Embleya scabrispora: one gene and its partner. The protein of the gene in region 1 interacts with the protein of each later gene in a pairwise test. Links are inferred from orthologs where the notes say so. Each region holds a gene or a part of one and is shown on either strand. Other genes may lie near its edges.

Region 1 (3,034 bases):
GAAGGTCTCCTCGAACAGCTTCACGAAGTCCGCGAGCTGGATGAGGGGCATGGCCTTGAACTCTTCGATGAGCTCTTCGTGGGTGAGCGCCATGGTCGGCGATCCTTCCTGATCATTCGGCTGGTGCCGGGTGGTGTGGATGGGCGGGGGCGCTGCCCCCGGCGACCGTGGGTCGCGACTGCCGAACTACTCGGCGGTCTCGGCCTCGGCGGCGGGAGCCGGCTCGCCGGCACCGCCCTGCTCGACCTTCGCCCGGAGCGCGTCCGCGGTGCGGGCGAACTGGGTGAGCGGGGCCTGGAAGGTCGCCGCGGCCTTGGCCAGGGAACCCTGCATGGCACCCGCCAGCTTGGCGAGCAGCACCTCGCGGGACTCAAGGTCCGCGAGCTTCTTGATCTCGTCGGCGCTGAGCGCCTTGCCCTCAAGGACGCCGCCCTTGATGACGAGAAGGGGGTTCGCCTTGGCGAAGTCACGCAGGCTCTTCGCGGCCTCCACGGGGTCACCCGTGACGAACGCGATCGCGGACGGGCCCTCGAGGAGCTCGTCCAGCTGATCGATGCCCGCCTCGTTGGCGGCGATCTTGGTCAGCGTGTTCTTCACCACGGCGTACTGCGCGTTCTCACCGAGCGAACGACGCAGCTCCTTGAGCTGCGCGACGGTGAGCCCGCGGTACTCGGTCAGCACTGCGGCGTTCGAGTCACGGAACTGGTCCGTGAGCTCGGCGACCGCGGCCGCCTTGTCGGGCCTCGCCATAGGGCTGGCCTCCTTCCGCGATGCGATTGCCGGTCGACCGTGGCGGTCGACCTATGCCGGATGAATTCGCCGGTCCGCGGGGCGGAAGGGGTCCATACACACGAAAAACGCCCCGGCGCAGGCGCACGGGGCGTACATCCTCGATTCACACGGCATCCGTATGTATCGGGGGTAACGTCTCACGTTCACACCTGCGCAGGCCGTCCGCGATGCGGAACCTTCGTTTGTCGACCCGCCTTGCGGCACGACGACAACGACCGACGGTCTTTGGCTTGGGGTAAAGGTACGCGACGGCACTCGTTCGGAGCAAATCGGTTCCGTCGGGCGGCCGGCGCGGGCTTCGCCGGCGCCCGGGCGTGGGCGGGGCCGGACGTGCCGAGGCCCGGCACACCGTGCGGGGTGCCGGGCCTCGTTCGCGTGCGGGGCGGATCAGACCGCCTCTTCCTCCACCAGGAGGTTGCGGGTGCGGTTGGGGTCGACCTGGATGCCGGGGCCCATCGTGGTCGAGACGCCGACCTTCTTGATGTAGCGGCCCTTGGCGGCCGACGGCTTCGCGCGGAGCACCTCTTCGAGGGCGGCGGCGTAGTTCTCGACGAGCTGGGCGTCGTCGAACGTCGTCTTGCCGATGATGAAGTGCAGGTTCGAGTGCTTGTCGACGCGGAACTCGATCTTGCCGCCCTTGATCTCGTTCACGGCCTTCGCCACGTCGGGCGTGACCGTGCCGGTCTTCGGGTTGGGCATCAGACCACGCGGGCCGAGCACGCGGCCCAGGCGGCCGACCTTGCCCATGAGGTCCGGGGTGGCGACGACGGCGTCGAAGTCGAGCCGACCCTTGGCGACCTCGTCGATGAGCTCGTCGGAGCCGACGATGTCGGCGCCGGCGGCCTTGGCAGCCTCGGCACGGTCACCGGTCGCGAAGACCAGGACCCGGGCGGTCTTGCCGGTGCCGTGCGGGAGGATGACCGTGCTGCGGACCATCTGGTCGGCCTTGCGCGGGTCGACGCCCAGGCGCATGGCCACCTCGACGGTGCCGGCGAACTTGGTGGGCGAGGTCTCCTTGGCCAGACGAACGGCCTCGAGCGGCGAGTAGAGGCGCTCGTGGTCGATCTTGGTGTCGGCCTCGCGGTAGGACTTGCTGCGCTTCACTGAAAGCTCCTGGAATTCTGAAAGGAGTTGTGGTGGGAGCGGGTCGCGCGGACCCTTCCACTCCGCGAGCCGGTGGGCGTACGCACACCTTCTCGCGCTGTTTCGGTACTGCCGGAGTGCTGCGGGGGCTGGATCAGCCCTCGACCGTGATGCCCATCGAACGCGCGGTGCCGGAGATGATCTTCTCGGCGGCGTCGAGGTCGTTGGCGTTCAGGTCGGCCATCTTGGTCTGCGCGATGCCGCGGACCTGCTCGCGAGAGATCTTCGCGACCTTGGTCTTGTGCGGCTCGCCCGAGCCCTTCTCAACACCGGCGGCCTTGAGGATCAGGCGCGCGGCCGGCGGCGTCTTCGTCACGAAGGTGAAGGAGCGGTCTTCGTAGACCGAGATCTCCACCGGGACGATGTCGCCACGCTGCGACTCGGTCGCCGCGTTGTAGGCCTTGCAGAACTCCATGATGTTGACGCCGTGCTGACCCAGCGCGGGGCCGACCGGCGGGGCCGGCGTGGCTGCGCCGGCCTTGATCTGCAGCTTGATGATCGCTGACAGCTTCTTCTTCTTGGGAGGCATTTTTCCGGGTCCTTCGACGAGATGTACGTCCCGATCACCACGCGGAGCGCGGACGTGTTCGGGCCCGCCACGCGGTGCGGCGCCCACTCAACGATAACCACCGTTGTGAGGGCGCCTTGTCCACCACCCGGATGCGGCCCCGGCGAACCGGGGCCCCACCAGGGGGAAGTATCAGTTCTTCTGGATCTGGTTGAACGAGAGCTCGACCGGCGTCTCGCGCCCGAAGATCTCCACCAGGCCCTTGACCTTCTGCGAGTCGGCGTTGATCTCGTTGATCGTCGCCTGCAGCGTCGCGAAGGGGCCGTCGATGACGGTGACCGAGTCGCCGACCTCGAAGTCGAGCACCTTGACCTCGGTGGTGCTCTTGGCGCCGCTGCCGCCGCCGGTCGCCTTCTCCTCCTCGGGGGCGAGGATCTTGACGACCTCGTCGAGGGTGAGCGGGAAGGGCTCGTGCGCGTTGCCGACGAAGCCGGTGACACCGGGGGTGTTCCGCACGGCGCCCCACGACTCGTTGGTCAGGTCCATCCGGACCAGCACGTAGCCGGGGAACTTGTTGCGCTTGACGGTCTT
Region 2 (3,226 bases), 1.8 Mb from region 1 along the record:
TTCTTCTCCTCAACAACCGCTGACAACCACTGTCAACCGCTCGGATCCTGCGGGTGGACGGGTCAGTCGACCGGCCAGGCGGTGGCCAACATCTCGCGCGTGTCCGCGAGCAGTTGCGGCAGCACCTTGGTGTGCCCGACCACGGGCATGAAGTTCGTGTCCCCGCCCCAGCGGGGAACCAGGTGCTGGTGCAGGTGCGCGGCGATGCCGGCCCCGGCGACGTGGCCCTGGTTCATCCCGATGTTGAAGCCCTGCGCCCCGGAGACCTTGCGCAGCGTGCTCATCGCCGACTTGGTGAACCGGGCGAGCTCTATCGTCTCGGCGTCGTCGAGGTCGGTGTAGTCGGCGACGTGCCGGTAGGGCACCACCATCAGGTGGCCGCCGTTGTACGGGTACAGGTTCAACACCGCGTAGACCTGCTCACCCCGCGCGACGACGAGCCCGTCGACATCGCTCAGCGAGGGAATCCGGCAGAACGGGCACCCGTCGTCGGGCGTCGGCCCCGACGGCTTGTTCTCACCCTTGATGTACGCCATCCGATGGGGAGTCCACAGCCGGGCGAAGGCATCCGGCCCCCCAACCCCATCCTGGATCTCGGGCTCGCTCGTCATGCCAGGAAGCATATGCCGTGGGCACACACCGACCACGACCCGGTGACGGGCCGACCGCGGCCCGGCGATCGCACTGCCTCGCGATCACCGGGCCGAGGTCGACGACGTCGCGTCAGACCTGGACGCGGTCCTGGACGGCCTTGACGATCTCGGCCACCGCGGCGTCGACCGGGACGCCGTTGTTCTGCTCGCCGTTGCGGTAGCGGAAGCTCACCGCGCCGGCTTGGACGTCCTCGTCGCCCGCGAGCAGCATGTACGGGATCTTGTCGCGGTTCGCGTTGCGGATCTTCTTCTGCATGCGGTCCGCGGAGTCGTCGATGTCGACCCGGATGCCCTGCGCCCGGAGCTTGGTCGCGACCTCCTCCAGGTAGGGCACGTGCTCCTCGGTGATCGGGATGCCGACCACCTGGACCGGCGCGAGCCACGGCGGCATCTTGCCCGCGTAGTGCTCGAGCAGGACCGCGAAGAACCGCTCGATCGAGCCGAACAGCGCACGGTGGATCATCACCGGCTGCTGCCGCGTGCCGTCGGCGGCGGTGTACTCCAGGTCGAAGCGCTCGGGCAGGTTGAAGTCGACCTGGATGGTCGACATCTGCCAGGTCCGCCCGATCGCGTCCCTGGCCTGGACCGAGATCTTCGGCCCGTAGAACGCGGCGCCGCCCGGGTCGTCGACCAGTTCCAGACCCTGCTTCTGCGCGGCCTGGCGCAGCGTCTCGGTGGCCTCGGTCCAGTTCTCCTCGGTGCCGATCGACTTCTCCGGGTTCCTGGTGGACAGCTCCAGGTAGAAGTCGTCGAGGCCGTAGTCGCGCAGCAGGTTGAGCACGAAGGTCAGCAGCGAGTCCAGCTCGCCCGCCATCTGGTCGCGCGTGCAGTAGATGTGCGCGTCGTCCTGGGTGAAGCCGCGCGCGCGGGTCAGCCCGTGCACCACGCCCGACTTCTCGTAGCGGTAGACGGTGCCGAACTCGAACAGGCGCAGCGGGAACTCGCGGTAGGACCGGCCCCGGGCCCGGTAGATCAGGTTGTGCATGGGGCAGTTCATCGGCTTGAGGTAGTAGTTCTGCCCCTCGTCCAGCTCCATGGGCGGGTACATGCCGTCGGCGTACCAGTCCAGGTGGCCGGAGACCTCGAACAGCTTGCCCTTGGTGGCGTGCGGCGTGTAGACGAACTGGTAGCCCGCCTCCTCGTGCCGGCGCCGCGAGTAGTCCTCCATGGTGCGGCGGATGATGCCGCCCTTGGGGTGGAAGACGGCCAGGCCGGAGCCGATCTCCTCGGGGATGGAGAACAGGTCCAGCTCGGCGCCGAGCTTGCGGTGGTCGCGCTTCTCGGCCTCCTCGAGGAAGGTCGTGTAGGCCTTGAGCTCGTCCTTGCTCGGCCACGCGGTGCCGTAGATGCGCTGGAGCTGCTTGTTCTTCTCGCTGCCGCGCCAGTAGGCGGCGGCCGAGCGCATCAGCTTGAACGCGGGGATCAGCCGGGTGGTGGGCAGGTGCGGACCCCGGCACAGGTCCTTCCAGCACAGCTCGCCGGTCTTCGCGTCCAGGTTGTCGTAGATGGTCAGCTCGCCCGCGCCGACCTCGGCGGACGCGCCCTCGGCGGCCTCCGCGGCGGAGCCCTTGAGGCCGATCAGCTCCAGCTTGTACGGCTCGTCGGCCAGCTCCGCGCGCGCGTCCTCGTCGGTGGTGACCCGGCGGGCGAAGCGCTGCCCCTGCTTGACGATCTCCTGCATCTTCTTCTCGATGCGCTTGAGGTCGTCGGGGTGGAACGGTGTCTCGACGTCGAAGTCGTAGTAGAAGCCGTCCTTGATCGGCGGGCCGATGCCGAGCTTGGCCTCGGGGAACAGCTCCTGTACGGCCTGCGCCATCACGTGCGCGGCGGAGTGGCGCAGGATGTTCAGGCCGTCGTCGGAGCCGATCAGGACGGGCTCGACCTCGTCGCCGTCGACCAGGACGTAGGCCAGGTCGACCAGTCGGCCGGCCACGCGCGCGGCGACCACCGAGCGGTCGCCGTCGAAGAGCTCGGCGGCCGTCGTGCCCGTGGTCACCACCCGCTCGTCCCGGTCCGGGTCGCGGCTGATGGTCACTCGGGCTTCGGACACCGTTCGTCTCCTGACGTGTGGTTGGCGGATGTCGCGCGGCGCGGCTCGGCTCGCTGCTGCGCCGATGCCCTCGCTCGCACACCGATGCTATCGAGCCGGGAGCGGGAACCTTGCCTCGGTTTCCCCACGCCGGGCGGGCGCCGGCCCGGCGTAGAAGCGTCGGGGCGGAGGTGGCGGCGGAGGCACCTGCGCAGTCGTGTCGCCGTCACGTCGCCGTTGCGACGACGAAAGATCGAGCCCCGACTTCCCACAGGGTCACTCCTTCGGGTGAGAATAGGGCCCGTGACGCAACGGATGGCCTCGCTGTCAGTCCCGCTGCGGCCGGTCATCCGGCTGTTGGCCGGGGCTGTGCTGGCGTGCGCCGCGCTCCTGGGCAGCGCGTTCCCGGTCCACGCCGAGTCACTGCCGTCGACCGCGACCATTCCGACGGTGTGTCCCTTCCATCACTCGGCGCACGAGCAGCGGGACGTGGGCGGTCCGGACGACAAGGGCGACGGTTCGGGACGCTGCGGGGATCGCTCGC

What was found.
Region 2: the proteins of rplA (region 1) and thrS interact in binary tests that used the Escherichia coli proteins (3 or more experiments, as listed by UniProt). The link is inferred for Embleya scabrispora from one-to-one orthologs.

What each region holds. Positions count from the first base shown.
Region 1 is NZ_MWQN01000001.1:2,596,650-2,599,683, forward strand. What follows is about bases 39-2,759. They hold rplA (50S ribosomal protein L1), read right to left. Parts: upstream 1,897-2,759; coding sequence 1,180-1,896; downstream 39-1,179. Other genes in these bases: rplL (50S ribosomal protein L7/L12), read right to left, coding at 39-93; rplJ (50S ribosomal protein L10), read right to left, coding at 187-750; rplK (50S ribosomal protein L11), read right to left, coding at 2,030-2,464; nusG (transcription termination/antitermination protein NusG), read right to left, coding at 2,636-2,759. Also shown: more of rplL, read right to left, coding at 1-38; more of nusG, read right to left, coding at 2,760-3,034. UniProt on the Escherichia coli protein: One of the primary rRNA binding proteins, it binds very close to the 3'-end of the 23S rRNA. Forms part of the L1 stalk. It is often not seen in high-resolution crystal structures, but can be seen in cryo_EM and 3D reconstruction models.
Region 2 is NZ_MWQN01000001.1:798,723-801,948, forward strand. The notes cover bases 214-3,126. They hold thrS (threonine--tRNA ligase), read right to left. Parts: upstream 2,704-3,126; coding sequence 724-2,703; downstream 214-723. Other genes in these bases: B4N89_RS03810 (HIT family protein), read right to left, coding at 214-623; B4N89_RS03820 (hypothetical protein), read left to right, coding at 2,986-3,126. Also shown: more of B4N89_RS03810, read right to left, coding at 63-213; more of B4N89_RS03820, read left to right, coding at 3,127-3,226. UniProt on the Escherichia coli protein: Catalyzes the attachment of threonine to tRNA(Thr) in a two-step reaction: L-threonine is first activated by ATP to form Thr-AMP and then transferred to the acceptor end of tRNA(Thr). The rate-limiting step is amino acid activation in the presence of tRNA.